2 regions of the Hyphomicrobium sp. 99 genome follow, and region 1 is predicted to be linked to the other one. Evidence: predicted binding sites of a transcription regulator. Region 1 holds the regulator's gene; the other holds the start of a gene.

The links. Region 1 encodes PhoB, which activates phosphate uptake and scavenging genes when phosphate is short. Its sites were predicted from a motif close to TGTCATNNANCTGTCAT; they were not measured.
Region 2: G359_RS01940 (DUF2794 domain-containing protein) is a predicted target of PhoB. The motif match lies at 6,490-6,506, and genes of this name have one in related genera.

What each region holds. Positions count from the first base shown of each region.
Region 1 covers NZ_KQ031382.1:3,683,813-3,699,651, forward strand. Annotated here, with positions in the region: gene G359_RS17755 (imelysin family protein) at 1-425, opposite strand, end outside; gene G359_RS17760 (RrF2 family transcriptional regulator) at 641-1,135, shown strand; gene G359_RS17765 (ATP-binding protein) at 1,373-2,449, shown strand; gene pstS (phosphate ABC transporter substrate-binding protein PstS) at 2,831-3,886, shown strand; gene pstC (phosphate ABC transporter permease subunit PstC) at 3,982-4,965, shown strand; gene pstA (phosphate ABC transporter permease PstA) at 4,968-5,819, shown strand; gene pstB (phosphate ABC transporter ATP-binding protein PstB) at 5,816-6,601, shown strand; gene phoU (phosphate signaling complex protein PhoU) at 6,644-7,357, shown strand; gene phoB (phosphate regulon transcriptional regulator PhoB) at 7,392-8,099, shown strand; gene G359_RS17800 (zinc ABC transporter substrate-binding protein) at 8,122-9,081, opposite strand; gene G359_RS17805 (DUF1007 family protein) at 9,273-9,923, shown strand; gene G359_RS17810 (thioredoxin domain-containing protein) at 10,049-10,441, shown strand; gene purE (5-(carboxyamino)imidazole ribonucleotide mutase) at 10,601-11,095, shown strand; gene G359_RS17820 (5-(carboxyamino)imidazole ribonucleotide synthase) at 11,095-12,204, shown strand; gene G359_RS17825 (intradiol ring-cleavage dioxygenase) at 12,340-13,104, shown strand; gene G359_RS20220 (hypothetical protein) at 13,341-13,691, shown strand; gene G359_RS21050 (hypothetical protein) at 13,816-13,944, shown strand; gene G359_RS17840 (GIY-YIG nuclease family protein) at 13,963-14,337, opposite strand; gene G359_RS17845 (HAD family hydrolase) at 14,853-15,803, opposite strand.
Region 2 covers NZ_KQ031382.1:321,020-336,858, reverse strand. Annotated here, with positions in the region: gene G359_RS01970 (DUF2865 domain-containing protein) at 1-376, shown strand, start outside; gene thpR (RNA 2',3'-cyclic phosphodiesterase) at 382-954, opposite strand; gene G359_RS01960 (arylesterase) at 991-1,686, opposite strand; gene G359_RS01955 (ABC transporter ATP-binding protein) at 1,780-2,490, shown strand; gene G359_RS01950 (ABC transporter permease) at 2,493-5,063, shown strand; gene G359_RS01945 (Bax inhibitor-1/YccA family protein) at 5,167-5,934, shown strand; gene G359_RS01940 (DUF2794 domain-containing protein) at 6,043-6,423, opposite strand; gene G359_RS01935 (M3 family metallopeptidase) at 6,889-8,967, shown strand; gene G359_RS01930 (DUF1223 domain-containing protein) at 8,997-9,803, opposite strand; gene acnA (aconitate hydratase AcnA) at 10,009-12,723, opposite strand; gene ccmA (heme ABC exporter ATP-binding protein CcmA) at 12,961-13,584, shown strand; gene ccmB (heme exporter protein CcmB) at 13,581-14,246, shown strand; gene G359_RS01910 (heme ABC transporter permease) at 14,301-15,056, shown strand; gene ccmD (heme exporter protein CcmD) at 15,063-15,233, shown strand; gene G359_RS01900 (DsbE family thiol:disulfide interchange protein) at 15,235-15,813, shown strand.

The sequences.
Region 1 (15,839 bases):
TTAGCGATAATATTCGCCGTGTAGAGAGGATTTTCTTCCTTGGTGTCGCCGTAGCTCGCCGCGTCGACATAATCGATCAAGCCTTCATCGAGCGGCCACGAGTTTACGTTGCCTTCCCAATCGTCGACGATCTTGTTGCCGAAGCGAAAGCCTTCCGTCTGCATGTAGGGAACGCGCGACGCTTTCCACGCCTCACGAGCGGCTTGCAACGTTTCGGCGCTCGGCGCTGCCAGCAAGGCGTCGATCGATTTATCGAGATCCTTGGCCTTGGCCAGCGCATCCGAGTACATCGCCTCGGCGACGTCCCCGTAATTCTTGATGATATCTTTCGTCGCGGGCGCCGCGAAGACTGGCGCTCCGGCAACAAAGACGGCCGCCAGCGCCAATTGAGTTGCGCAGGCCCATGCAAACGCCTTTTTCGACATCTCAGTCTCCGTAGCAAGCTAGGTTTAGGCGGCACAAAATTGCGTGCAGGGATCCTCGGGGATCCGATTATTTACCGCGCTGGTATAGAATGCGGCGCGGGCCGCCTGTCAAGTGAACTCCGTGTGGTCCGCCCCTTGCCACGCCGATAAGATTTGTGAAACAAGCAAGGCACAGGATTTTTGAGCCGCGGCCGCGCGGCACCGGGTAATCACAGATGCGCTTGACGAAGCAGACCGGCCACGCCATCCGCATTCTGATCGATTGCGCGCTAGCCGGCGATCAACTCGTAAAAGTCGCCGACGTCTCCGATCGGCTCGGCGTTACGAAGCAGAATGTATTCAAGATTGTGCATATCCTCTCGCACGCGGGTTTCCTTGCAGCCGTGAGGGGACCCAATGGCGGTGTGCGCCTCGCGAAACCCGCCGCCTCCATCAAGATCGGCGACGTCGTCCGCGCGATAGAAGTAACACGAGTACAAGTCGAGGGCGGTATCGATCCGAAGTCGAGCGATACGGACCCTGGCAATATCAACGCCATGTTCGACGACGCTCTGGCTGCATTCATCACCGTGCTCGATCAGCATTCGCTTGCCGAGCTTGCGGTGCGGTCCCCCATGGGCCTCAGAACGACCGAAGAGCCGGACGAAGATAATCGGAGTTCCAAGGTCCGAAGTAAAAAACCGGCGGCTCGCAGTTCGCGGCGAAGTTAACCCTTGCTCACTAGCTTATCCCGCTCATCGGAGATACTTGCACGGGATATGACCCGTGAAAGCTTCCGTTTACGATTTGCCGCGCTAGCCGCAGGTGCGCTTCTCGCACTCATTCCTACATGGATTTGGGTGAGCGAACCGCTGCGCACCATCCTTTTCTTTGCATGTGGCTTGGGGTCAGGAGTGTTCGCTCTGCTGGCTTGGCCGCGTGCTGCACTCGATCAAAAAGCGAATCAAATGGCGGGTTTGAACTCAAGTTCCGACAAGATGCTCACATGGACGGATCTTGCGGCGGCAATGCCCAATCCTGCGATCATCCTCGACCCGGCATCCGTAATTCTGAATTATAACGAAGCTGCGTTGAGCCTTTTCGATCGATTGAAGCAAGGCGCACCACTCGAGCACGTCAATCGTGACCCCGAACTGATCGCCGCCGTTTCAGGAGCCTTCGAAAAGGGCGCGAAGCAAACGGCGCACCTCGTCCCCCGAGGCAGCATGGGCCAACGTCTCATCGCGACGGTGACGCCGCTCGGCGGCGATAAACAGCATCAGCCCGTTGCCGTACTAATTACCATCCATGATGAATCCGAGCAGCGTCGCCTGCTCGAAATGCGCGCGGATTTCATCGCCAACGCCAGCCACGAATTGCGCACGCCGCTCGCTTCTGTACGCGGCTTCATTGAGACGCTTCAGGGCCCGGCTCGAAACGACGAAGCAGCACGCGAGCGATTCCTCGCGATTATGGCCGATCAAGCCGAACGCATGACTCGCCTGATCGACGATCTCCTTTTGCTCAGTCGCGTCGAAGAAAAGGCCAACCTCAAGCCGACGGGCCGCGTCGATCTGAATGATTTGATCGAAGACGTCATAAGGTCTCTGTCCCCGTTCGCTGAAGAACGGAGCATTTCGATCGATGTCGAATCCGCGAGCGGCGAATTGGTGGCGATGGGCGATCGCGACGAACTGTTTCAAGTCTTCCACAACCTCGTCGAAAATGCCGTCAAATACGGCCGGGACGGCGGCACGGTGAAAATCTCACTGAAAAAGAAAGCAAGCGTTCGCCCGGAAAGCGTCGGCGCGCGCGCGTTTATTGCAATTGCCGACGACGGACCTGGGATCGCCCCTGAGCATTTGCCCCGGCTTACAGAGCGTTTTTACCGTGTCAGCGCCGAACATTCCCGTCGCATTGGCGGGACCGGCCTCGGCCTCGCCATCGTTAAGCACGTCCTGAACCGCCACGAAGGAGAACTTTCCGTCCAATCGGTGGTTGGCAAAGGAACGACTTTTGATGTCATTCTGCCAGCCTACAAATAAAACAATTCATTATCAATCGGTTGCACTGTCACAAATCTATTGCGTCTCATCGCTAGAAGTGTCCCCGGTGAGGGACGAAAGTATTTTGAGAGCACGCCGCTATGCGGCTTCCACTTTCAGTATGCCGAGTTCACCGCACCGCGCGCCTTGGGGAAGGACGCGGCGCTCCTAAGACTAATGCTCGTAACTAGCATGAGTTGACGGGAACCGATTTAAGAGACCCGAAACCACTGCTGCCTGAGACGAGAGTGCCGAGGAAAAGGTTTCTCTAAAACAAGGCATTAACGTTTCACATAGCCGTGACCTTACTGGACTAGAGAGTGCGGGCCGAGCTCAGCTCGGCAATGGAGTGGCGAGGGCTCTTAGCCCGCCGTTCAACAAATGGAGACCACAGTGAAACAGTCATTTCTGGCGCTTTTTGCGGCATTCGCCGCGACGGCTGCCGTAACCGCTCCCGCCAACGCGGCGGACATTTCCGGCGCCGGCGCTACGTTCCCCTATCCGATCTACGCCAAGTGGGCCGACACCTATAAGAAAGAGACGAACGTTGGACTGAACTATCAGTCGATCGGTTCGGGCGGCGGCATCAAGCAGATCGAAGCCAACACTGTAACCTTCGGCGCGACCGACAAGCCGCTCTCGGGCGAAGACCTCGAGAAGAACGGCCTCGTACAGTTCCCGACCGTCATGGGCGGCATCGTCCCGGTCGTTAACCTCGAAGGCATCAAGCCGGGCGAACTCGTATTCGACGGCCCGACGCTCGCAAAGATCTACCTCGGCGAAATCACCGCCTGGAACGACCCGGCAATCCAGAAGCTGAACCCCGGCGTGAAGCTTCCTTCGGACGCCATCGCCGCTGTTTTCCGCTCTGACGGATCGGGCACGACGTTCGTCTGGACGAACTACCTCTCGAAAGTCAGCGCTGACTTCAAAGCGAAGATCGGCTCGAACACGTCCGTCCAGTTCCCCGTCGGCCTCGGCGCCAAGGGCAACGAAGGCGTCGCCAACAACGTGATGCAGACGAAGGGTTCGATTGGCTACGTCGAATACGCCTACGCCAAGCAGAACAAGCTCTCCTACACGAAGCTGGTCAACAAGGACGGCAAGACGGTTGCTCCGGTGATCTCTGCTTTCCAGGCCGCCGCTGCTGGCGCAGACTGGACTTCAGCTCCCGGTATGGGCGTGATCCTGACGGAGCAGGCTGGCGCCGAATCTTGGCCGATCACCAACCCGACGTTCATCCTCATCCACAAGAAGCCGACGGACGTCGCAGCCGTTAAGGAAGCCCTGAAGTTCTTCAACTGGGCCTATGCACACGGCAGCAAGGAAGCCGAAGCGCTTGATTACGTTCCGCTTCCCGACAGCGTCGTAGCTCTCGTCAAGAAGAGCTGGGAAGGCGTCGTCGGCGAGGACAACAAGCCGGTCTTCTCGAACTAATCTACAGAACGACGAGAAGCGCTCCGTGCGGGCGCTTCTCGATTTGTTTATAAGATGCCGAGTTTTCCTTAGTCCGGAGCGATATCTTGACCTTCATGGCAGACGCTAACTCTCAAGCGACAGCTGCGGCGACAGCTCGGCGCAAAGTTCTCGAAGGTCTTCGCACGACAGATGTCTTCTTCCGCGGCCTGACCATGTCGTCCGCGTATTTCGTCCTCATTCTTCTCGGAGCGATTTTCGCCTCTCTCGTTCTAGGCGGATATCTCGCATTCCAAACGTTTGGTTTGAGCTTCCTCACGACCGAAGTCTGGAACCCCGTTACCGAGCAATTCGGCGCCCTCGCTCCAATCTATGGAACGGTCGTCACATCGGTCATCGCGATGCTCGTCGCCGTGCCCATCAGCATCGGCATCGCCGTGTTTCTGACCGAACTCTGCCCGATGGCGCTTCGCCGTCCGATCGGCATCGCGATCGAGCTTTTGGCCGGCGTGCCGAGCATCATCTACGGCATCTGGGGCCTGTTTTTCTTCGCACCCGTCATCCAGCGCTACGTCCAGCCGGAGTTGATCGCGACGTTCAAGAACGTACCGGTCCTCAATCAGCTATTCGCCGGCCCGCCCTACGGCATCGGCATCCTGACGTCTGCCTTGATCCTGGCAATGATGGTCCTTCCGTTCATAACCGCCGTCTGCCGTGACGTCTTCGAAACGGTTCCACCGGTCTTGAAGGAAGCGGCCTACGGCATGGGTTGGACGACTCGCGAAGTCGTTCGCAACGTCGTCATTCCCTACACGCGCGTCGGCATCATCGGCGGCGTCATGCTCGGCCTCGGCCGCGCGCTCGGCGAAACGATGGCGGTCACCTTCGTCATCGGTAACGCCCATCGAATCTCCGGGTCCATTCTGGCTCCCGGAACCACCATCTCAGCGACCATCGCCAACGAATTCACCGAAGCGGTCGGCGACATCTACACATCCTCGTTGATCGCCCTCGGCCTGATCCTCTTCTTCATCACGTTTATCGTCCTGGCTCTCGCCCGCCTCATGTTGATGCGCATCGAGAAGAAGGCGGGAGCATAATCATGGCGTTAGATCGCGCGAAATACCGCCGCCGCCGTATCAGAAGCAGCATCACGGTTGCGCTGTGCTGGGCTGCCTCGGGCCTCGGCCTGACTATTCTCGGCGTCATTCTGGCGACGCTCGTCTACAAAGGCTTTGCCGGTCTCGGCACCAAGGTCTTCACCGAAATGACACCGCCGCCAGGCAGCGACGGTGGCCTTTTGAACGCAATCGCCGGAAGCCTCGTCATGACGATCGCCGGCGTTGTCGTCGGCACGCCGATCGGCATTCTCGCAGGCACCTATCTCGCGGAGTACGGCCGCTACAGCAAAGTCTCGTCGGTGATCCGCTTCATCAACGATATTCTCCTGAGCGCGCCATCCATTGTCACCGGCCTCTTCGTTTACGAATTGCTGGTGCGCCCGATGGGTCATTTCTCCGCGATCGCCGGCGCAGCCGCTCTCGCCGTTCTCGTCATTCCAACGGTCGTTCGCACCACCGAGAACATGCTGCTTCTGGTTCCGAACCAGCTTCGGGAAGCATCCTCGGCGCTCGGACTGCCCCAGTCACTGGTCATCCGCAAGGTTGCCTATAAGGCTGCTCGTGCAGGCATGATCACTGGTGTGCTCTTGGCAATCGCACGCGTCAGCGGAGAAACGGCGCCGCTCCTGTTCACCGCACTGAACAACCAGTTCTGGAGCACCAATCTCAACGCTCCAATGGCCAGCTTGCCGGTCGTCATCTTCCAGTACGCGCTCAGCCCCTACGAAGACTGGCAGCGCCTCGCCTGGACTGGCGCACTACTCATCACCGCAGCCGTGCTGACACTTAGCATCGCCGCACGTTGGTTAAGCTCTTCGAGGACGCAGCAATGAACTTGATGTCGAAAGATGTGGACACAGGGCTTACCGAAAAGATCTCGGTCAGCAACCTGAAATTCTTCTACGGCTCGACCCTTGCCCTGAAGAATATCTCTTTGCCGCTCTATGAGCGGCAGGTGACTGCCTTCATCGGACCGTCGGGCTGCGGTAAGTCCACGCTGCTTCGCGTTCTGAACCGCATGTACGACCTCTACCCGGGCCAGCACGCAGAGGGCGAGGTGATGTTCGATGGCGAGAACATTCTCGACATGAAGGACCTCAACCTTCTCCGCTCGCGCATCGGCATGGTTTTCCAGAAGCCGACGCCGTTCCCGATGACTATCTACGAAAACATCGCGTTCGGCATTCGCCTCTATGAGCGTCTTCCGAAGTCGGAAGTCGATGCACGGGTCGAATCCGCGCTCGAGAAGGCCGCGCTTTGGAAAGAAGTGAAGGACAAGCTCAACTCGAGCGGCCTCAGCCTTTCCGGCGGCCAGCAGCAGCGCCTGTGCATCGCACGCACCGTCGCCATCCGTCCTGAAGTCATACTCTTCGACGAGCCCTGCTCGGCGCTCGACCCGATCTCGACTGCGAAGATCGAAGAGCTGATCGACGACCTGAAGAACGAGTTCACGATTGCCATCGTGACGCACAACATGCAGCAGGCCGCCCGCGTTTCTCAGCGTACCGCCTTTATGTATCTGGGCGAACTCGTCGAATTCGGCGTCACCCAAAAACTTTTTACGAACCCATCAGACAAGCGGACCCAGGACTACATCACCGGCCGCTTCGGATAATGCGTGGCCACAAGCCAAGATCCGATTTTAGGAATTGAGACCATGAGCGAACACACCGTAAAGTCCTACGAAGATGAGCTGAGACTTCTCGATCGCCGCATCGCGCAGATGGGCGGCTACGCAGAGAAGCTTCTCGTTCAGGCCATGGATGCACTCGAGCGTCGCGATCCAAAACTTGCCGAAAAGGCCGTATCCGACGACGTCATGATCGATCAGCTCGAGCGTGAGCTCCAAGAGCAGGTCATCGTCATGATCGCGCGGCGCCAGCCGCTTGCCAACGATCTTCGCCACATCATGACCGTCATCAAGGTCGCGGCCGATCTCGAACGCATCGGCGATCTTGCGAAGAACATCGCCAAGCGTGCTCTTGCAATCGCCGACGAGCCCTATCCGAAGCCGTTGATGACCGGCATGCGCCACATGACCGAGATGGTGCAGACCCAGCTCCGCGACGTCCTCGATGCGCTGTCCGCGCTCGACGCCGAGAAAGCGATGCAGGTCTGGCGCGATGATCAGCAGGTCGACGCCATGTACAATTCGCTGTTCCGCGAATTGCTGACGTACATGATGGAAGATCCGCGCAATATCGGCATCTGCACGCACTTCCTGTTCGGCGCCAAGAACATCGAGCGCATCGGCGACCACACGACCAACATCGCCGAGAACGTCTACTACCTCGTACACGGCGTCCCCATCGCAGACGATCGGCCGAAGGGCGACAAGACGTCGTCGACGCTGATCACGCCGCGTCAATGACAAATGTACTCTGAAGCAACACTGACCAAAGACCATGCCAGCTAAGATTATCGTCGTCGAAGATGAAGCGCCTCTCGCAGAACTTCTGAAATACAATCTCCAGTCCGAAGGCTATGACGTTGTGCAAGCCGGGGACGGAGAGGAAGCGGAGCTTCTTCTGTCGGAGCAAAGTTTCGATCTCGCGATACTCGACTGGATGATCCCCAAGATCTCCGGGATCGAGTTGTGCCGGCGCCTTCGCAATCGCTCCGAGACGCAGAGCCTGCCGATCATTTTGTTGACCGCCCGCGGTGAAGAAAACGACCGCGTGCGGGGGCTGACGACCGGCGCCGACGATTACGTGACGAAGCCCTTCTCCGTCCAGGAGTTGATGGCGAGGATCAAGGCACTGCTTCGGCGCGCGTCGCCGGAGCGGATGAGCGATATCCTCGTTTCCGGCGAGATCACGATGGATCGCGGAGCCCACAAGGTGACGCGCGGGCCCCGCGAAGTTCGTCTCGGCCCGACCGAATACCGGATGCTTGAAGTTTTCATGGAAAGCCCGCGCCGCGTCCTGTCGCGTAGCCAGCTACTCGATCGCGTCTGGGGCCAGTCCTCCGAGGTCGATGAGAGAACGGTGGACGTTCATATCGGACGCCTCAGGAAATCTCTGATCCGCGGCAACGAAAGCGATCCGATCCGCACGGTCCGCGGTGCTGGATACGTCTTCGACGGCCGCGAAGCCGAAGCCCAAGCTCAGTAAAGCCGTTCCGGCATCGAACGGCTCAGCTCTGCCCGTTGAGACAATTCGAAATACTGTGCGCGACGCCGCGCATGAGGTCGAAGTAAAGACCCGGCCCAGGGGTGAGCATTTGCCCCTCGGCATCGATCGTTCCGGAACGCGCGTGCGTTCCCTCCGTCACGGCGGCTACGAGATTCGGCTGAAAGTTCGGCTCGGTGAAGACGCAAACAGCGCCAAGCGACGACAGCTTGCGCCGAACTTCAGTCAACCGCTTGGCGCTTGGAGGCACATCGGGACTGACGGTGATCGAGCCCGCAGCCTTCTGTCCGAAGTGATGCTCGAAATACTGTGTCGCGTCGTGAAAGACGATGAACGGCTTCCCCGTTGAGGCTTTGAGTTCCGTCGTCAGCTGATTGTCGAGAGCATCAAGGTCCGAGATAAGAGCGGCGGTATTGGCTTTGATCTTATCGGCATGCTCGGGATAGCGAGCCTCGAGCGTCTTCGCCACGTCGGTAACGATGGCCTTGGCGTTTTGCGGATCGAGCCAGATGTGCCCATCCTTGCCGTCTTCGTCATGGTCGTCATGGTCCTCCGCCTTGCCGGCAGCTTCTTCATGCCCATGCTCGTGCTTCTCGAAAGTGCCACCCTGACGCTGATCGAGAAGCGTCACACCATCCGCCCCCGCGAGCGTCAACACCGTGACGTTCGAAGGCAGCGACGTTACGATTTTCCGCGTGAAGGGTTCGAGCTGATCGGACACGCGAACGAAAACATCGGCATCGTGAATGGCCCGTGCCGTCGAGGGCTTCAACGTGAAGGTATGCGGCGAAGCCGAGCCTTCGACGATGAGCTGCGGCTCGCCGACGCCGTCCATGATCCGGCTGACGAGCGAATGGATCGGCTTGATCGTAACAACGACCTTTGGCGTCTCAGCCGCAGCCGCGCCAGAGATTTTCGCCAACGCAAGAAAAACCCCAAAAAATCCGGCAAACCTGCAGATCATGCCCATTTCCTTGCATTTGATGCGTATAATATAACAACCATTATGGAATTTGCGCAAGCGTTGTCGCAACCCTTTAGGCCGTATAGCCGATAGCGTGTCGCAATCTCGCCGGGTCGGTGTGCGTCCGTTAGGTTCGTCCGGCGATTCGACCGGCATTAGATAAAAGGGTTGAGCGAAGCGTGCTCGAAATTATGAAGTCTTACCGCCTCGCGGCTTTCATCTCCGTTGCCATACTGGCCATGATTGTTCCGGTCTCGGCTCATCCGCACATGTGGGTGACCTACGTTTTGACCGTCGATTACGACAAGGGCGCTGTTACCGGCGTCGACCACTCGTGGACCTTCGACGATTCCTACACATCGATGGCGCTGGAAGGACTCGATACGAACAACGACGGCAAGTACGACCAGAGCGAACTGGCCGACCTTCTGAAGGTCAACATGGATGGCCTGAAGGAGTTCAACTATTTCACCGTCGCAAAGCTCGGCGAAAATCAGCTCGAATTTTCCCCGCCGACGAATGCGCGCCTCGAATACACGAACGGCGTCCTGCGCCTCTACTTCCACCTGCCGCTCGCCAAGCCTCTTGCCCCCGGCGCGGAGAGCCTGACGTTTGCAGTCTTCGACCCGTCCTACTTCATCGATTTCCAGCCCGAGAAAACCGACGCCGTCAAACTTGCATCCGCCCCTGAAGGATGCGCCGCGACGCTCATCGATCCCGATGCCGAGAAGCAGGACGAACAGGCGAAAAAGCTCGGCGATGCCATGGCGCAGCAGTTCGGTGCCGGTGCCATCGGTTTCGGCTCATACAAGACCGTCGCGATTTCCTGTAAAAAGTCGTGACAGAAGCCAGCCGACAGCCCCCGTCTCGATTTGTGACTGGAATTAACTAGCTCTTCATTTTTGGAGATCGGCTTCGACGCGGTTGTTTTAAAAATGTCGGGTTGCTTGCGTGCGCGAGACCCATCATGCCGACGATTATCCGAGTGATACTTTCCGCCGTGCTCTTGCTGTCTCCGGCGGCAGCGTCGCGCGCCGGCCTCGACACGGAAACGGCGGCCAACCCCGAAAGAACGTTCGAGCTCATCGTCGTCGAAGCGGATGGCTGCATATACTGCCAGATATTCCGGCGCGACGTGCTGCCGGCATACCAAACCTCCGAGCAGGGGAAAAAGATGCCGGTCCGCTTCGTCGACGTTAACGACGTCGAGACCGATCACCTCGATTTCAATACAGCGGTCGACATCGTGCCGACATTCGTCGTCGTCAAATCTCAGCACGAAGTCGGTCGCATATCGGGCTACGTCGGCCCCGAGAACTTCTTCCATTCCATCAATTATCTGCTTGGCTCCGCACCCTAAACCGGGGGCGACGGTGCTTTCAAAGCATAGGGCCCCGCATTTGGGGCGAATGGTGGCTTACTCACCTCATTTTCACCCCGGCGACATCGGAAACCCTTGTAAACTGGGGCTCCCTCCTGTACCGACGCGGTTTCCGTTTTCGGGGCTTTGGACGCCATTATGAGCCGGATCAGGCCGCACGTCGGTATTATCATGGGAAGCCAGTCTGACTGGCCGACGATGCAGCTCGCCGCTGACATTCTGACAGAACTTGGCGTCACGTTCGAAACCAAGATCGTGTCCGCGCATCGCACGCCCGACCGGCTCTATGATTACGCCAAGGGCGCCAAAGCCGCCGGCCTCAAAGTTATCATCGCGGGCGCTGGTGGCGCAGCCCATCTACCCGGAATGACCGCATCTATGACGACGCTGCCCGTTCTCGGCGTGCCGATCGAATCGAAAGCGCTCAAGGGCCAGGACAGCCTCTATTCGATCGTGCAGATGCCCGCCGGCGTGCCGGTCGGTACGCTCGCCATCGGCGAAGCCGGCGCAAAGAACGCCGGGCTCCTGGCAGCGGAGATTTTGGCGCTTTCCGACGCGGCACTCTCGGACAGGCTCGAAGCCTGGCGCAAGCAGCACTCGGCCAACGTCGCCGAAACGCCTGTGAAGGGCTGATGACGATCACGATGAGCGCGCTCCCTCCCGGTTCGACAATCGGCATTCTAGGCGGCGGCCAGCTCGGCCGCATGCTGGCGATGGCTGCCGCACGCCTCGGCTTCAAATCTCACATCTACGCACCTGAAGGCGACAGCCCCGCATTCGACGTCGCGACCAAATACACGGTCGCAGCATACGAAGATGAAGCGCGGCTCGCAGCCTTCGCGGACGCGGTCGATGTCGCGACCTACGAATTCGAAAATATTCCGGTCAAAACCGTCGAAGTCCTTTCTGCGCGCGTTCCTGTCCGCCCCGGCGCAAAAGCATTGGCATGCGCGCAGGATCGCATGAACGAGAAATCGCTCGCGCGTGAGCTCGGCGCCATGACGGCCGAGTTTGCGGCGATCGATAGCTTCGCCGATCTCACGAAAGTTCTCGACGGCGGATTCCAAATTCCGTCCGTTCTGAAGACGCGCCGCTTCGGCTACGACGGCAAGGGCCAGGCGAAAATCCTGAAGCGCGAAGATGCCGAGACCGCGTGGGCCGAAATGCGCGGCCAGCCGTCGATCCTCGAAAGCTTCGTCAACTTCCGCGCGGAGGTTTCCGTCATCGCCGCACGCGGAACCGACGGAACGTTCCAAGCATTCGACGTTACCGAGAACGAGCACCGCAACCACATCCTCCATCGCTCCGTGGCCCCGGCCGCGCTTGCGCCGAACACCGCCGCCGAAGCCATCGAAATCGCCCACAAGATCGCGGAAAAGCTCGAATATGTCGGCGTCTTCGCAATAGAATTTTTCGTCGTGACGGAAGGCGGCCGCGATCGCCTGTACGTTAACGAGATGGCGCCCCGCGTCCACAATTCCGGACACTGGACGATGGACGGCGCGCTGACTTCCCAGTTCGAGCAGCACATTCGCGCCGTCGCCGGATGGCCGCTCGGCGCGACGTCGCTGAAAGCGCCCGCCGCCGAAATGATCAACCTGATCGGCGACGACATTCTCGCCTGGGAAAAGATCGCAGCCGAGCCCGGAGCGTTCTTCCATCACTACGGAAAACGCGAAGCCCGTCCCGGCCGCAAGATGGGGCACGTCAATCGCCTGCTCGCGAAATCGCCGGGCGCCTGACCCCTCGAACGAATCTGAATCGAACCCGGCGTCTGCGCGCTTGAGCGCCGTTAATTCCGTCACAGAGACCGCTATATCTCACCTCACCAGCGACTCGCACGTCGCGACGGTGAATTCGGGAATGCGGAAGAACCAATGATCAAATCTCTGTCGCGGCGTCAGGCGTTGAAGAGCGCGCTGGCCGCTCCGGTAGCCACAATCGCTGTTGAACCAGCTTCCGCTGCGAGCGACACGCCGGCCGCAGCCGCGCAGCCTCCAGGCCAATGCATATTGCTGCCTCAAGCCGTCGAAGGCCCCTTCTACTTCGACCCGAAACTCGTGCGCTCTGATATTTCCGAAGGCCGCCCCGGCGCGCCGCTTCGACTTTCGCTTCGCGTCATCGAAGCGGGCTCCTGCGCACCAATATCCAATGCACGCGTCGACGTTTGGCATGCCGATGCGACCGGCGTTTATTCCGGATATTCGGGTCAAGGCGCATCGCGGGACATTTCGACCAAAGGCCAGACCTATCTGCGCGGCACGCAGACAACCGATTCCGACGGACGCGTAGCGTTCACGACCGTCTATCCCGGATGGTATCCGGGCCGCACGCCGCACATCCACATCAAGGTCTTCCTGAACGAAACGAGCCTTGTCACCGGGCAGATCTACTTCCCCGACGACTTCAGCGCCCGCATCTACGCAACGCGCCAACCCTACAACGAGCGCCCAAAACCCGACACGACGAACGCTACGGACTGGATCTATGGGGACGGCCAGCGCGAGGGCGGCGGCACGGTCCTAGCGATGAGCGAAGACGGCGACACCATCGTCGCGGGCCTCCTCATCGGCGTCGACAAGAGCGGCGAGACCGCAGCCAAAGCGGGTCGCGGATTCCTGCGTCGTCTGCTCGGGCTCTGATGTTGCAGCACGGCAAACGAAAATAAGGCAAACTTAACGCTGAACTATCGAAAATCCGACCCAACCCCGCTGAAAAGCCGGCCCTTTAACTGCAAATAAAATTTAGCTGCCATTTTAGCGCGACTTTGCGTGCCGACGGGAACTGATGGCGAGGCTCTGCCGTTTGCGCAGATAGCATCACTCCCCGGTGCGCACAGCGCCGCTCGGCGGCACCACAACGATAAAAAGGAGCCATCATGAAACGAGGTCTGGTTTTTGCGTCCGCGTTGATCGCGGCGCTGGCGATGCCGTTAGCGGCAGACGCGCGCCCCCACGGAGGCGGAGGCCATCACGGCGGCGGTCACCACGGCGGAGGCCATCACGCGGGTGGTGGTCATCGCGGCGGCGGCCACATCGGAAATCGCGGCCCTCGCGGTGGCCACCACTTCCGTCCGGGCCGTCACCCCGGTGCGCATGTCTACCGCGGCGGCCGTCACCATGGCCACCACGGACGCCGCTTCTGGCACGGCCACTGGTACGCCTACGGCATCGGCCCCTGCTGGCGCTGGTCGCCGAGCTATGGCGAGTTCGTCTGGGTCTGCTACTAAGGCGAGCTAGCAAAATGAATATCAGCGGCTCCGCTCTGCGGGGCCGCTTTTTTGTGGCCTGAACTAACGGATGATCGTCATGCCGATTAATGGCATGATGGCATCGCAACATGGGTGGAGAATCATGGACATCAGATCGATCATCATCGGAGTACTCGCCGGAACGGTGATCGTACTCGGCTATCTCCTCTGGGACGCACAGCAGACGAAGGTGAAAGTCGACCTCCCCGGCATCAAGATCGAGGGGCGATAGTCGCCCAACTGACGGACGTCATCCCCGCGTAGGCGGGGATCTGTCCAAATCGCCAACAGGATCGAATTCCAAATCAGTCTCATCCACCGATCCGAAAGCAATCTCGCCTGTCGCCGGATCGAATAAATTCCGCCACTCCGGATTCATTTGTTCGATGAGCCGATACTTCCATTCGCGGCGCCATCGCTTCAGTCGCTTTTCACGCAAAATCGCAGCATCCATAACGTCGTGCATCTCGTAATAGACGAGTGTTTTGATGCCGTATTTTTTCGTGAAGCCCTCGATCAGACCTTGATCATGCTGCGTCGTTCGATGAGCAAGATCGCTCGTCACGCCGACGTAGAGCGTCCCGTAAGGCTTACTGGCAAGAATGTAGACGCACGGACGCCTCATGACACGCTAGCCTAGCGATGTCTTATCTAGCTGTCATGCCCACCCCCGAACGTCATCCCGCGCAGGCGGGGATCCGTCCAAGTCTCCGTTCATCGCAAGTATTCAGCCTGGAGGGATCCCGGCCTTCGCCGGATGACGGAGAGGATACGCTGTCATTCCCACCCCCAACGTCATCCCCGCGCAGGCGGGGATCTATCCAAGTCTCCGTTCATCGCAAGTATCCAGCCTGGATGGATCCCGGCCTTCGCCGGATGACGGAGAGGATACGCTGTCATTCCCACCCCCAACGTCATCCCCGCGCAGGCGGGGATCTGTCCAAGCGTCTGTTCATCGCAAGTATTCAGCCTGGAGGGATCCCGGCCTTCGCCGGGATGACGGAGAGAAAACCCGGCAATCCCACCCCCGAACGTCATCCCCGCGCAGGCGGGGATCCATCCAAGTCTCCGTTCATCGCAAGCATCCAGCCTGGATGGATCCCGGCCTTCGCCGGGATGACGGAGATGGATCAATCGCTGTCATCCCGCCTCCCCCAACCCCCGCGCCTCGTCCTTCACGCGCACATCCGCAATAATCCGATCGAGCAGCAAACACGTGCGTTTGAATAAATCCGAGCCCTTGCGGTAATCGGCGCCCGCGTAGAAATCGCAGCGGCCCGCCTTGAAAAGCTCGACGCACTTCGCTTCGCTCTCGCCTGGATCGTGCACGGCAATCGCGTGGCCGCCGTTCTTCTTCAAGAGCGCCATCGACGGCACGTCCGTGTCGCCGTCGCCGAAATAAATGAAGTTCGAAAACGGAATCGGCCGCTCATCCTCGGGCATGTGCGCGTTGATGCTCTCGCCCAAGTCCTCGATGCCCTTGTTGATGCGAAACAGAAACTGCGTCTTGCCGGTGTCGGAAATAACGCGTTTCGGAAACGGCAGATCGTAAGCGTCGAACCAATACTCACTCGCGAAGACGTTGGCGAAATGCGGATAGATCTTCGTCCCCTCGATGATCTCCGTCAGCCCCGACGACACGAGGTAATGCTTCACCGTGATGCCCGCTTCCGCGCCGCGCTTCTTCACGTAGGCATGCATCTGGTCGAACCAGCCTTCGACGCCCGGATAAAGCTCGACCTTCTTCCCCTGCGCGACGAGATCGGCGCGATCGATGCGGACGCCTTTCTCCTTCGCCTTCTTGTAAAGGAGATGCATGTACGTGATCAGCGCATCGGCGCGCTCGGCCTTCGACACGCGCGTACACTCGGCCCAGAACTCTTTGGGCTCGATGCCGAGCTTCGGCAGAAATGCATATTCCTGCATCGGACGCGGCGACAGCGTGCCATCGAAATCATAAACGAGCGCGATGACTTTCTTGTCCGGAGAGGCCGGCCTGCCCACGGCGCGCGGAGACCGTGGGCGCGCGTTCGCGGACGTTCCCTCGTTCGCTTGAATCTTCGTTCCCCGTCCGCCTGCGCGCTCGACCATGAGCTGTCTCCGCTCTCGACTTGTAGGGCGGAGGAA
Region 2 (15,839 bases), 3.4 Mb from region 1:
CGGTGGCGAGGCGTTGGCACTCGACAACGGCGCTCCTTACACGACGATGTGCGTCCGAAGTTGCGATGGTTTCTACTTTCCGATTCACCAGAACCAGCGTCCGGCGAATTTTTCGCGCGATGCTCAAACGTGTGCATCGGCGTGCGGGTCGGAGGCGCGACTTTTTTATTTTCCGCTCTATGGCGGCAATCCCGGGACGATGATCGATCTCGCCGGGCACAGGTATGCCGATGAGCCTCATGCGTTCGAATTCCAGCGCGCGATCGTCCAGGGATGCGCTTGCAAACCGGCACCTTGGTCGCGCGAAGCAGCGGCGCGGCATCAGAAATATTCAGCCAAGGCGTCCGAAGCGCGATCGCAGAAGGCGGTTCGCTAGGCTTGCTACCAGCTCGCTTCATTGTCGTCGGCGAGGAATCCCAATCCACGCATCGGAAAGCGGTCTTCGATCCCATAGGGACCGCCGCCGATGCCGGGCCGCGACGACATCAACAGCGTTCGCGTGACAAAGAACGGCTCGGATCGGTAGCCGCCGTAAAGCGAAAGAAATCGCGCGACCACATCGGCATTCGAGTGCTTCAACCTCGCGAGCGTGACGTGTGGTTTGAACGGACGCGTATCGGGCGGCAGGCCCGCGTTGCGCGCCGCTTTCTCGTGTGTCCGCGCCAATTCCTCAAGCTCGGGGCGAGGTTCAACGGCGGCGAAAATCGAACGAGGATCATCGCCGCCGAATGCGCCGAGGCCCGAGAGGCGAATTTCGAATCCGTCGGGTTCGATCATGGCGAGGTTTGCTGTGAACTCGCGCGCTAGCGCATTGTCGATATCGCCGCCGAACCTCAGCGTGATGTGATAGCTCTCGGGCAACAGCCAGCGCGCGCCGGGCAGCGGCACACGAAGGCGATGAAGCTCTTCGCGGATATCATCCGGTAACTCGATGGCGGTGAACAAGCGGGGCATCGGAATGTCCTTGCTCGCGAGAGGGTGACTGCGCGGTTATTTTCCCAGCGCTGACTTTTGCTCAACGCTTGCGACGAGCGCTTCGGCGTCGGGCAGGATGCGCCTGACGATCTCGGCCACCCCGGCTCCAGTCGGATGCAGGCCATCAGGCTGCGTGAACGATCGATCCAGCGCTACGCCATCGAGGAAAAAAGGGTAGAGTGGGACTTCGTATTTCGCGGCAAGATCTGGGTAGATCGCATCGAAGGTCTTGGCGTAGTCCGCACCCCAATTGTTGGGCGCCTTCATGCCGGTGAGAAGCACGGGAATGCCGTTGGCTTTCAACGCGGCCAGCATCTTGTCGAGATTGGCGCGCGGCACTTTCGGGTCGATGCCTCGGAGGGCGTCGTTGGCTCCAAGCTCCACGATCACAGCGTCGGGCTTCGGGTCGAGCGCCCAATCGAGCCGCGCCAAGCCATCGGATGTCGTATCGCCCGAAACACCGGCATTGACCACATTGACCTTGTGCCCCCTCGCCTCAAGCGCCATCTGAAGCTGAGCGGGAAACGATTCATTGGTTTTGACGCCATAACCAGCGGTAAGACTATCCCCGAAAGCTACAATCGTTGACGGTCGTGTTTGACCGGCGGCCGAGACTGTCATGCCGGGAGCAGCTATGCAGGCAAAAATCATTGTGAGGCAGAGTGCCGCTTTCGCGATCCAGCCGGGGGTGAGGGAAAACGCAACGTTCATTTTTCGGCCCCACACATCTCGCATTTCATAAGCTGACGTAGAGGCTCCGTACGAGCGGTACAAGCCCGCCCCGACAATGCAAGGCATCTTAGCTTGAGCGAACCCATCATCAAACTCAACAATGTGCATCTCTCTCTGACGAGCCGGGCAGGCTCAGTCCATATTCTGCGCGGCGTGTCGCTTGCTATCCCGCGAGGACAGTCGGCGGCGATCGTTGGACCATCGGGATCCGGCAAGACTTCGCTTCTCATGACGATGGCGGGCCTCGAGCGCGCGACGAGTGGTGAGATCATCGTTTCGGGGCGGAACATCGGACCTCTGTCAGAAGATGAGCTTGCCATGCTGCGCGGCGCGGAGATGGGCATTGTCTTCCAATCATTCCACCTTGTCCCGACGATGACAGCGATCGAGAACGTCGCTTTGCCGATGGAACTCGCTGGCGACAGCAAGGCTTTTGAGACGGCTCGCGGTCTTTTGGACGAGGTCGGGCTTTCGGCGCGCGTCGATCATTTTCCGGCGGAGCTTTCCGGAGGCGAGCAGCAACGCGTCGCCATTGCGCGGGCGCTCAGCCGATCGCCGGAAATCATTTTCGCCGACGAGCCGACGGGGAATCTCGATGGCCGCACGGGGCGGCAGATCATCGATCTCTTGTTTGGGCTTCGCGAACGGCGCAACGCGACGCTCGTCATCGTTACGCACGATAATAAGCTCGCGGCGATGGCGGATCGCGTCATTCGCATGACGGACGGGTCCGTCGTTTCCGACGAGAGTTCGAACGCCGCGATGCACGCGGTGTCGTCGTGACGATGTCGGTGTTGGAAAGCGCTGGGCCCCGCCAGCGGGCTGGACTGCGGACGATCCTGCGGCTCGGTTTGCGCGAGCTTCGTAACGGTTTCGACGGCTTCCGGATCTTCATTGCGTGTCTGGCGCTGGGCGTCATGGTGATCGCGGCGGTCGGCGCGCTGGCGGACGCATTGCGCGCCGGGCTTGTGACGCAAGGCGAGGTGATCCTTGGTGGTGACGTTATGTTTGCGCGCGCGCACGTTCGCGCGACCCCGGCCGAGCGCGCGGTTTTCGAAGGCCTCGGGCGGGTGAGCGAAACCGCCACCATGCGGACGATGGCGCGCCGCATCGATGGATCGGATCAGGCGCTCGCAGAACTCAAGGGTGTCGATAGCGCCTATCCGCTTGCGGGCGACGTGACTCTCAAGAGCAGCGGTTCATTTGCTCACGCGATTGCTGGCGATGGCGCTGTTGCCGACGCGATGCTTCTCGATCGGCTCGGTCTCAAGGTCGGCGATAAGATGCGCATCGGTGAAGCCGAGGTGAGGATCGGGGGCATTCTCCATAACGAGCCCGATGCCGTTGCGGACCGGATGACGTACGGGCCGCGGATCTTCGTTTCTCTCGCAACGCTCGAGAAGACGGACCTCGTCAAGCCAGGGACGCTGATCCGCTGGCGCTATGCAATCGAGCTTCCGGACGAGGCGGCGGCTGACAAGCAAACCCTCTCCGCTTTGCGGACTAACGTCGCGCAAAAGCTTCCCGATGGCGGCTTTTCGAGCGGCGATCGTTTCGATCCGTCGCCGCAAATCACCAGGGTTCTGGAAAGGCTCAGGCAATTCCTGATCCTCATCGGGCTCGCATCGCTTCTCGTCGGCGGCGTCGGGATCGCGAATGCGGTTTCCACGTTCATCGATAAGCGCATGAAGGTGATCGCGACGCTTCGGAGCGTTGGCGCTTCCGGGTCGCAAATCATGGGGATTTTCCTCGTTCAACTCGGACTGATGACTGTGATCGGCATCGCGATCGGCTTGGCGCTCGGCGTTGCCTTGCCAGCGCTCATCGACGCGTTCTATGGCGACCTCTTGCCGGTCCGCATCAATATTCAGGTGTCGCCGCAGAGTTTGGGGATCGCCGCGCTCTATGGCGCGCTCATCGCGCTGCTATTCGCACTTTGGCCGCTCGGGCGCGCCGAGAATGTCAAAGCGAGTGTGTTGTTTCGCGATTCCGTCAATTCGCCAGGTGGCAGGCCGCGTCCGGCGCTCATCGCGATCATGGGAGTGCTTGCCGCGCTTCTCGTCGGCGTTGCCGTCGCGACGTCGGAGCCGCGCTCGATCGCGCTCTACGTGATCGCAGGCCTCGTCGTGATGCTTGCCGTGTTCGGGTGGCTTGGCGGTTATCTCTCGCGCCTTGCCGGACGGCTGCCACGGCCTCGGCGGCCCGAACTTGGCCTCGCGCTTCGAAACATTGCGTCGCCCGACGGCCTGACGCGGTCGGTTCTTCTGTCGCTCGGGACAGGGCTCTCGCTGCTCGTCGCAGTCGGGCTCGCCAATGCGGCTCTCGTCGCCGATCTCCAGGAACGGTTGCCGGCTGAGGCGCCCGATTACTTCCTGCTCGATATCCCGCCCGGAGATTACGACGCTCTCAAAGACCGCGTTTCACACCACATACCCGGCGCGTCTCTCGTCGAGGCGCCAATGCTTAGGGGCCGGATTGTCGCGCTCAAGGGCAAGCCGGTCGAACAGCTGACGTTTCCGGCCGACACTCAATGGGTTTTGAACAGCGATCGCGGCCTCAGCTACTCGGAGACCGTTCCCGAGGGCTCGACCGTTTCGGGCGGGACGTGGTGGGACAAGGACTACAACGGTCCGCCGCTCGTCTCGTTCGAGGGCGAGATTGCGAAAAAGCTCGGGATCGGCTTGGGCGATAGCGTCACCGTCAACGTCCTCGGCCGCAACATCGAGGCGAAGGTTGCGAGCACCCGCGACGTCAAATGGGAAAGCATCGCGCTGAACTTCATCATGGTGTTCTCGCCTAATACGCTCAGGGCTGCTCCGCACAATCTGCTGGCGACCGTGCGGTTGCCGCCGGGCGGCACGCCCGGAGCTGAATCTGAAATGGTTCGCGACCTCGGCCGGACCTATCCGGGGGTGAGCGCGATCCGGGTTCGCGACGCGATCGATCAGTTCAGCAAGATTTTTGCGAAGGTCATGGTCGCCGTGCAGGTGGCGGGCAGCGTCACGTTGACGGCGGGTGCGCTGGTCCTCGCGGGAGCCTTGGTGACTGCCCAGCGCCGGCGCGTGCTGGAGGCCGTCATCCTGAAAACGATCGGGGCCCGGCGGCGCCAGATCCTCGAGGTTCATGCCTGGGAATACGCGCTGCTCGCCCTGATTGCCGCGCTGGTGGCTATTCTGCTCGGGAGTGCGATTGCCTGGGTGGCCGTCACCCGGGTCATGGAACTGGAATATGTCTTCTCCTTGAGGTCCGTCGGGTTTAGTTTGGGAATCGCCGCCGCGATGATCGCCGTGTTCGGAGGCTTCGGTACGTGGGCTATTCTGAGAGCGCCACCGGCGCCTTATCTACGTTCCGAATAAAAGGATAAGTCTTTTATTTACGCGGTCTTGAAAGACTTCTACCCGAACAACATATGATCACGCGGGACCGGCATTGACCGGACAACACGAGGATACGACGACAATGGCTGAAGTTTTTACGCGCCCTAATAGCCCGTACGGCGGCGCACGGACATCTGGCGCGATCGACCAGGGATTGCGCTCGTTTATGCTCGGCACCTACAACTATATGGCGCTCGGCGTGGCCGGCACCGCGGTTGTGGTCATGCTTTTGATGGCAAACCCGCAGGTGATGGCGGCGATTGCACTGGGCCCGATGAAGTGGGTCGTGTTTGCGGCTGTGCTCGGCCTCGGCTGGTTTGCACCCCGTCTATTCTACGGCGGCAGTGAAGTTCTCGCGCAGGGCGCTTACTGGCTCTATTGCGCGCTCTGGGGCGCTTTGATCGCTCCGATGATTTCGCTGTACGTCGGCATGGGCATGGCTGGCCTCGTGGGTCAGGCATTCTTCATCGCGGCCGCGACGTTCGGCGTGACGAGCCTCGTCGGTTACACGACGAAGAAGGACATGACGGGCTGGAGCGGCTTCCTCTCGATGGCGTCGATCGGTTTGATCATCGTCATGCTGGGCAGCTATTTCTTCATCAACGATGCCGGCACCAGCAAGATGGTGAGCATGGGTATCTCGGCCGTCGTCGTGCTGCTCTTCTCGGTCGTCACGGCATTCGAAACCCAGGCGATCAAGTCGATGTACATCGAGCAGGCGGCTTACGGTAACGAAGCCCAGCTGAAGCGTTCGTCGATCTTCGGCGCCTTCATGCTCTATGGCTCGTTCGTGACGCTGTTCATCCACATCCTGAACCTGTTGGGATTGGCGAACTCGAACAACAACTAACGTTCGAGACGTCCCGGAATTGAGAAAGGCCCCGGTCTCCGGGGCCTTTCTTATTGGGTTCGACGGATGCGCGTGCCGAGCGGCGTCTGGGCCAGCTCGGATAATGGATTAGACCCCGACGACGCCTGGGCGATCTTCCAGCACGCTTAGAACGCGCTTCAGATCCTGGCCGCGCTTCATGATCAGGCCGCCGGCGGCGATGACGCTGTAAGCGCCCTGCTTGCGCGCCAGCCGCAAATCCTTCTCGATGCGGTAGAGCGGATATTCGCTGGATTTTCGATAAACCGAGAAGACTGCCTTGTCGCGGAGGAGGTCGATGGCGTAATCGCGCCAAGCGCCTGAGGCGACCTTGCGACCATAGAGGTCCAGGATTGCGGTCAGCTCGTATCGATCAAAAGTGGTACGCCGACTTGGCTCCGCTGTCTCGGAGGATCCAAGCTTGCCCGCTGGACGCGGGCGGAAAACTATCGGGTCGGTTGTTTCGCTCAAATGGTCTTGTCCATCGTTGGCATCTTAAAGATCGCGCCAACGCTCGCGGAATGCAAGAGAGCACCTTTGATAATCTTATGACGAGACTCAATGAGGGGTGCACGGAAAGACCGTGAGACTGACAAAATCAGGACTCTCGCGGGGCCACAAACAGCCGTAATAAAACGCAATAAAGATAACCGTTGCCTTAGGGTCAAGCTTCAAAGGACCGGCTCTGGACTTATAGCCCCCCAGCCCCCCGGGGCCATAGTTTCGAGGCGGGATTCTCAGGCAACTCTTCCCCTCCTGCAGCTTGGCTCCCCCGTCCAAGCTGACCCTCTTCCCCCGATTGTCAGACACTCCCGGAGAACCAGTCCAAAAGGCTGGTTCTTCGTCTTTGTGCATTGCAACTGTTTCATTAGCGGACGCAAAGTTTTGTGCGTATATAAAGTAACATTGCCGGGGTAATTAGAGACCGATCTCAAGATGATAGCAAAGCGCAGAGTGGCTCCGAAGCCGCGATCCAAGCCGAGTGTCAATCCGCTTACAACAAAGTGGAACGGCCCGTTCGGCATGCCGCCGTTCGAAAAGATCGAAGCGCGTCATTTCAAACCGGCGCTCGATGCGGCCTTTCGCGAACATAAAGCCGAGATTGAGCTGATCGCGAAGAATACCGCCAAGCCGACATTCGCCAACACCATCGTGGCTTTCGAGAAGAGCGGCACTCAGCTTTCACGTGTCGCGTCCGTTTTCTGGAATCTCGAGGGTTCCGATTCGACGCCGGAGTTTCAGGAAATAGCGCGCGAGATGGCGCCGCGATTTGCTGCGCATGAAACACAGATCCTGCTCGACAAGCGCCTCTTCAAACGCATCGACGATCTCTACGAGCGGCGCAATGCTCTGAAGCTTGGCGAAGAAGACTTGCGCGTTCTCGAGCGGCATCATCTCGAATTCGTTCGCGCAGGCGCCCGGCTTTCGGCTGCGGACAAATCGCGCGTCAAAGAAATCAATGCGCGGCTCGCGACCCTCGTTACACAGTTCATGCAGAATGTGCTGAAGGACGAGCAGTCGTGGCGGCTTGTTCTCGATGGCGAGAACGATCTCGCTGGCCTGCCGGACACGCTGAGAGAAAGCGCCGAGCGCGCTGCCGCCGATGCGGGGTTTGCGGGCAAGGCGATGATCACGCTCGCGCGTTCGAGTGTGGAAGGCTTTCTCACCTATTCGAGCCGGCGCGATTTGCGCGAGCAGGCTTTCAATGCATGGACAAGCCGTGGCGCGCATGAGGGCGAGACTGACAACCGTCAGATCGTCGCCGAGGCCGTGGCGCTGCGCGGAGAATACGCGCGGTTGATGGGTTTCCCGACGTTCGCCGAATTCAGCCTGCAAGACACGATGGCGAAAACGCCGGGGACGGTCGACGAGCTTCTTCGCGCGGTCTGGCAGAAAGCGGTCGTGCGCGCCAAAGAAGAACGCGATGCGCTCGCCGCCGAGGCTCAGAATTCCGGCGACAACGCCGAGATCATGCCGTGGGACTGGCGGTATTATTCAGAGAAGGTCCGCAAAGCGAAATACGATTTCGATGAATCGAAGCTTCAGCCCTATCTGGAGCTTGATCACATGATCAAAGCGGCGTTCGATACAGCGTCACGCTTGTTCGGCTTGAAGTTCCAGGAGCGGAAGGATCTTCCGCGCTATCACCCGGAAGTTCGGGTCTGGGAGGTTCTCGACAAGAAGGGCGCGCACGTCGGCATTTTCATGGGCGATTATTTCGCGCGGCCGACGAAGCGTTCCGGCGCCTGGATGTCGGCATTCCGCACGCAGCATAAGCTCGGCAAGGGGCAGAGCCCGATCATCGTCAACGTGCTGAACTTTACGAAGGGCGGCGAGGGCGAGCCTGCGCTCCTCTCGTTCGATGATGCGCGGACGCTTTTCCATGAGTTCGGTCACGGGCTGCACGGGTTGCTTTCCAACGTGACGTATCCGTCGATTTCAGGAACGTCGGTATCGCGCGATTTCGTGGAGCTGCCGTCACAGCTTTACGAGCACTGGCTCTCGACGCCGGATGTTCTCGAAAAGCATGCACTCCATTACAAGACTGGCAAGCCGATGCCGAAGGTTTTGCGGCAGCGGTTAGCTGCAGCGCGGAACTTCAATCAGGGCTTTGCGACGATCGAATATACGTCGTCGGCGCTCGTCGACATGGCGCTTTATTCTGCCGAGCCGGCATCGGTCGGCGATGTCGAAGGTTTCGAGAGCGCGACGCTCAGCGAGATCGAGATGCCGAAAGAGATCGTGATGCGGCATCGCTTGCCGCACTTCATGCACATCATGTCGGGTTATGCGGCGGGCTATTACAGCTACTTGTGGTCCGAGGTGATGGACGCCGACGCCTTCGCCGCGTTCGAGGAAACCGGAAACGTGTTTCATCCGGCGACGGCGAAGAAGCTTCATGAGTTCATTTATTCGGCCGGAAACCGGCGCGATCCACACGCGGCTTACGTGGCGTTTCGCGGACGGCCACCGAAGATCGACGGATTGTTGAAGAAGCGCGGGCTCGCCGCGTGAAGAGATCGTAGCGGCGGGCGGGTCGTCGGTTACCAGAGACCCGCCATCGTCGCGCCGATGATTGGGCCGCTGCGGCCTTCCTGAACGAGCACGACGATTTTTTGCACGTCGGCCTGCATCATCGCGGCGCGCGGCAGCTGCACTTTGAGGGGCGTACCCTTCCAGATACCGATGGGCGTCAGTTCGCGGACGACGTTGGTGTAGGTGAGTGTTTTGCCGGCGTTCTCGCCTTCCTTGATCGGCACTGATCCGGTCATTTGAACGACGCCGAGCCAGACCGTCGCTTCGCGTGGGTTGTGTCCGGGAGGATCACCCGCCACAGCGAAGTTTAAGGTATTGCGTTCCTGCCAAAATCGAACGGGAACCTGAGCGGGGCCGCCCATTTTCGAGGTGTCGTCGATGGCCTGTTCAATTGCGGTTTTCGATGCGCCGTTGACGTGCGCGACGCCGTTGACGATCGCTTGCGGCGTGTAGATCGCTCCGTCGCCGCGGTTGCGAGCGTAATTTCGCTGGCGCTCGGTATTGCGCGGTGAAGCGAACGTGTCTTTCCAGCCGAGATAGTTCCAGTAATCGACCGGAAGAGAGAGCGCGATGATCGAGGGATCATCCGACAGCGTCTTGAGGAGCGCGTCGGCCGGAGGACACGATGAGCATCCCTGGCTGGTGAAGAGTTCGATGACGCCCCTGATCGGCTTTGCCGTTTGAGTGTCGAGCGAAACTTCTTGCGCCGACGCCGGAGGCGACACCGCCGCTGCGAAGGCCGTCAGAACTACCAGTGTGATGCCGCGGAGGCGCATGGCGGGGTCAGCCTTCGAGTCCCAAGTGGCATCTGCCACAATGATCCTATTTAGCCCGGTGCCCTTCGTTGAAAAAGTGAAAGGCTCGAAAGCCTTCTCACGAACGGGTGAGCATTAGGTGGTTCGCTGCCGGGAGGCTGATTGTTACCGCCTGCGAAAGGCTATGCAACTCTGGCTCCGGATACCTTGGAGCCAGGGTCGTCTGGCCCGGCTGACGCTTCGCGGAGCCGGGCCGTAGGAGGTTCTAAGCCGCCAAGTTTCTCAGCACGTAGTGCAGGATGCCGCCGTTTCGGAAGTACTCGAGCTCGTCGAGGGTATCGATCCGGCAGAGGACCGGCACGGGAACCGAGGTTCCGTTGGCGCGGGTGATGGTCAGCGTTACGACTTCGCGCGGTTTCAGGTTCGCGAGGCCGGGGATCGTTACGCGCTCGTCGCCCTTGAGGTCGAGGGACTGCCACGAGGCGCCTTCGGTGAGGACGAACGGGGCAATGCCCATGCCTACGAGGTTCGAGCGGTGGATGCGCTCAAACGATTGGGCGATCACGGCGCGGACGCCCAAAAGGTTCGTGCCCTTCGCCGCCCAGTCGCGTGACGAGCCGTTGCCGTATTCGATGCCGGCGAAGACGACGAGCGGCACGCCCTCCGCTTCGTACTGCATCGCCGCGTCGTAGATCGGCATTTCCGTGCCCGACGGATAGTGGATCGTCAGGCCGCCTTCCTTCACGTTGCCGTTCGCATCCTTCACCATGTGGTTCTTGATGCGGATGTTGGCGAACGTGCCGCGCATCATCACTTCATGGTTGCCACGCCGCGTGCCGTACTGGTTGAAGTCGGCTGGCTGAACGCCATGGTCGAGGAGATACTTTCCTGCCGGGCTCGCGGCTTTGATCGAGCCAGCGGGCGAGATGTGGTCGGTCGTGATCTTGTCGCCGAAGAGACCAAGAATGCGGGCATTGACGACATCGCTGACCGGCTTCGCGTCGCGCGAGATGGTCTGGAAATAGGGCGGGTTCTGAACGTAGGTCGACGCGCCGTTCCAGCCGTACGTCAGACCGCCGCTCGTCGCGATGCCCTGCCAGTTGCCATCACCTTTGAAGACGTCGGCATAGCGGGATTTGAACATCTCGCGCGTGACGTTCTCGATGATGAACTTCTGGATTTCCTGCGTCGTCGGCCAGATGTCTTTCAGGAAGACCGGCTTGCCCGTGCTGTCGTTGCCGAGTGGTTCGGTGGTGAGATCCTTCTGCACGGAGCCTGCGAGCGCGTACGCCACGACGAGCGGAGGCGACGCCAGGTAATTCGCCTGGACATCCGGGCTGACGCGGCCTTCGAAGTTGCGGTTTCCGGAGAGCACAGCAGCGGCGACGATGCCGTTGCCGTTGATCGCCTTTGAAATCTCCGGGGCCAGAGGCCCAGAGTTTCCGATGCAGGTGGTGCAGCCGAAGCCGACGAGATTGAAGCCGATCTCGTCGAGATAGGGCTGCAGGCCCGATTTCTCGAGATAGGCGGCGACGACTTGCGATCCGGGTGCCAGCGAGGTTTTCACCCACGGCTTGCTTTTCAGACCGAGCTTCGCGGCATTGCGAGCGAGGAGGCCAGCCGCGATGAGGACGCTCGGGTTGGATGTGTTCGTGCAGCTCGTGATCGCGGCGATAACGACGTCGCCGTGGCCGATGTCGAAGTTTTCGCCTTCGACGGGCACGCGCTTTCCGAGTTCATCCGGCTTTTTGTATTCACCGGCGAGGGCGGTCGCGAAGCCGGTCTTGATATCGGTCAGCGCGATTCGGCCTTCGGGGCGTTTCGGACCCGCCATCGACGGCACGACGTCGCCCAATTCGAGCGAGAGCGTATCGGTGAAGACCGGATCGGCTGAACCTGTCTCGCGATAAAGGCCCTGGGCTTTGCAGTAGGCTTCGACGAGCGCGATGCGGTGCGAGTCACGGCCCGACATCGTCAGGTAGTTGACCGTTTCCTTATCGACGGGGAAGAAACCGCACGTCGCGCCGTATTCGGGCGCCATGTTGGCGATGGTGGCGCGATCGGCGAGCGACATCGAGTCGAGGCCGGGCCCGAAGAATTCGACGAACTTATTGACGACGCCCTTCTTGCGCAGCATCTGCGTGACGGTCAGCACGAGGTCGGTCGCGGTCACGCCTTCTTTGAGCTTTCCTGTCAGACGGAAGCCGATGACTTCCGGAATGAGCATCGATTGCGGCTGGCCGAGCATTGCGGCTTCAGCTTCGATGCCGCCGACGCCCCAGCCGAGTACGGCGAGACCGTTGACCATCGTCGTGTGGCTATCGGTGCCGACGAGCGTATCGGGATAGGCGACGGTTTTGCCGTCGGCCATTTCGTTGGTCCACACCGTCTGCGAGAGATATTCCAGATTGACCTGGTGGCAGATGCCGGTGCCGGGCGGCACGACGCGGAAATTCTGAAAGGCGCCCTGGCCCCACTTCAGGAAGTTATAGCGCTCGCCGTTGCGGGCATATTCGAGCGCGACGTTGTCGGCCAAGGCTTTCGGCGTGCCGAACTCATCGACGATGACCGAATGGTCGATGACGAGATCGACGGGAACGAGCGGGTTGATCTTCGTCGGGTCGCCGCCGAGCTTCGTCATGCCGTCACGCATGGCGGCGAGATCGACGACGGCGGGAACGCCGGTGAAATCCTGCATCAGGACGCGGGCGGGGCGAAAGCCGATTTCCTGCTCGGTCTTGCCCTTGTTGTCGAGCCATGCGGCCATCGCGGCGATGTCGGCCTTGGTGACCGAGCGGCCGTCTTCGTGGCGGAGAAGGTTTTCGAGCAGCACCTTCATCGCGTAAGGAAGCCGCGAGATGCCGGTCAGGCCGTTCGCTTCCGCGTCGGGGAGCGAATAGTAAATGTATTCCTTGCCCTCGACGGTGAGGGTCTTGCGGCATTTGAAGCTGTCGTCGGAAATGGGTGTCACGGCGCTCAAGGTCAGGCCTCCGAAAGATTAAGACGAAGGGCTGCGCCGCCGGAGTGCCGGCGGATCGAGGATGTCCCGCGGGCACGAGCTCGTCGGTCCGCGCGACCCCTCGCTTTTGCGCTAGCGAAGGATACAACGTGCCTTCTATATAATCGCTTGAAAAAGAAAACACCAATCGCCAGACGGGCAAAATAGCGCGCAAATGCCGCCATCTTGCTCAATCCGACGTCACGGAATCTCATCGCTGTGCAGCTGATTGCCGAAGACTTGGTCATAGATCGGGGTGCGCGCCGGGTCGTCGACGGGCTTTCGTTTGCCGTCAAGGCCGGGGAGGCCCTGCTTCTCACGGGCGCCAACGGCGTCGGGAAGACGACTTTGCTTCGCACGCTCGCGGGATTCATACGGCCGTTTCGCGGCCGCATTCGGCTCGACGGCGGGGATGACGAGTTGACGCTCGGGGAGCAGGCGCATGTCGTCGGGCATACCAACGCGGTCAAGTCGAGCCTGTCGGTCGCTGAGAATGCTGGTTTTTGGAATGCGTATCTCGATGCCGGAGCCGATGCCGGATCACGGATCGAAGCGGCGCTTCGGCATTTCGGGCTCGAGGATCTGAGCGAATTTCCCGCTGCGTACTTGTCGGCCGGACAAAAACGGCGATTGGGGCTCGTCCGGCTTCTGGTTGCCCGGCGTCCGGTCTGGTTGCTCGATGAGCCGACGGCGTCGCTTGACACCGCATCATCGGAACGGCTCGTCGCAGCCGTCAACGATCATACAAAGGGCGGCGGCCTTGCCGTCATCGCCACCCATCTGCCGTTAGCGCTCGAACGCGTGCGGACGCTGGACCTTACAGCGCAAAAGGTGGCGGCTTGAAGAGCTTCTGGGCTCTCCTTCATCGGGACGTGACGCTTGCGATCCGCGAGGGCGGCGCGATCGGAACGGCGCTCGGGTTCTTTCTCGTCGTCGTTTCGCTGATGCCTCTCGGCCTCGGGCCGGATCTCAATCTGCTGTCGCGGATCGCGGCGGGGATCTTATGGATCGCGCTGCTGCTCGCGGCGCTGCTGTCGCTCAACCGGATCTTCGAGGCGGACCATGAGGACGGAACGCTCGATGTGCTCGCGACGGGCCCTCTGCCGCTCGAATTGGTTACCGCCGCGAAATCCCTGGCGCATTGGGTCACGACCGGCATTCCGCTGGCGATCATGGCGCCGGTGCTCGGCATTCTCTTGAACCTCGATCTGGCAGCCTATCCGGTTCTGGTTGCGACGACGCTGGTCGGGACGCCTGCCGTCAGTTTTCTCGGCGCCATTGGGGCGGCGTTGACGATGAAGACACGTCGCGGGGGTCTGCTGCTGGCGCTCATCGTGCTGCCGCTTTACGTTCCTACCCTGATTTTCGGCATATCGGCGGTGAGCGCTGGAGCCGGACCGGCCGGGATCGGGGCGTCGTTTCTCATCCTGGCGGCGATTTCCCTTGTCACAATCGTGCTGGGGCCGCTCGCCGCAGCAGCCGCGCTCAAGGTCCAGCTTCAATAATTGTAATCTCGGCCTTCATTGCGCCTTTCCCCTGAAAGCCTTAAGTCCCCCAACATGCAGACCCTGACGCAACGCCTCGCCAATCCGACCCGCTTCATGGAGCTTTCCGCTCGCCTTCTGCCGTGGATTTCGGCGGCGGCTGCCATCCTGCTGGCCGTAGGGCTGTATCTGGCGTTCTTCGCCTCGCCCGCGGACTATCAGCAGGGCGAGACGGTGCGGATCATGTACATCCACGTGCCATGCGCGTGGCTCTCGATGATGGTCTATGGGCTGATCGCCCTTTCGAGTTTCGGGCTGCTCGTTTTCCGGCATCCACTCGCGGATGTTTCAGCCAAGGCTGCGGCGCCACTCGGGGCTGCTTTCACGTTCCTGGCGCTGCTGACCGGCTCGCTCTGGGGCAAGCCGATGTGGGGCACCTATTGGGTCTGGGATGCGCGGCTGACGTCGGTGCTGATCTTGTTCTTTCTTTATCTCGGGCTGATTGCGCTGCGTTCGGCGCTGGAGGACGAGGGTGCGGCCGCAAAGTTGACGGCGATCTTGGCGCTCGTCGGCGTCACCATCCTGCCGATCATCAAATTCTCGGTCGACTGGTGGAATACGCTGCACCAGCCGTCGACCGATTTCACCTCGACCGTCGATCCGAGCATGAGGCTGCCGCTTCTCGTAATGGCGATCGCTTTCACGCTTCTGTTCTTCGCCATGCATCTCAAAGCCATGCGAAATGAAATTCTTCGGCGGCGCGTCAAGGCGCTCAGAACGCAGGCTGTCGCGGGTCGCGACAGGCTCGCGACGCAAGGGGCAGCGGAGTAAACGATCATGGATCTCGGACCGCACGCCGCCTTCATTTGGATTTCCTACGCCGCCGTAACGGTGACGGTGACCGGGCTCATTCTTTGGCTCATCGCCGACGGCCGGAAACAGGCGGCCGATCTCGATGCGCTCGAGCGGCAGGGCATAAAGCGCCGCTCAGCGGCTGGAGTGAAATAAAGTGGCCGAAGGCAAGTCCTCGCTGGTGCGCGTATTGCCCGTTGTCGTTTTCGCGGTAGTCGCCGGATTTTTCGCGATGGCCTTGCGGTCCGGCGACCCGTCGCGGCTGCCGTCGACGCTGGTCGGGAAGTCTGTTCCACAAACCGATTTTCCGGCGCTGGCCGGGCTTGAGTCAGACGGCAAGCCGGCCCCCGGGTTCAACTCTGCCGATCTCGCCAAAGGCAAGGTCTCGGTCGTCAACTATTTTGCATCGTGGTGTCAGCCGTGCGTCGATGAGCATCCATTCCTCGAAGCGCTCAAGGAGCAGTCGGGCGTCGATCTCTACGGCGTGAATTATAAGGATCAGCCGGACGCGGCGCGCCGCTTCATCGGCCGGTTCGGCAATCCGTATTCAGCGGTCGGAACGGATGCGAGCGGGCGGGCGGCGATCGACTGGGGCGTTTACGGCACGCCCGAGACCTTCATCGTCAACGGCCGCGGCGAAGTCGTCTACAAGCACGTCGGGCCGATTTCGGACGACTCCTTGAAGACGAAGCTTCTGCCGATCATCGAGAAGGCGAAGGCCGGCGCTGGGTCTTGAAGTGCGCCGGCGTTAGTGTCGGTTGG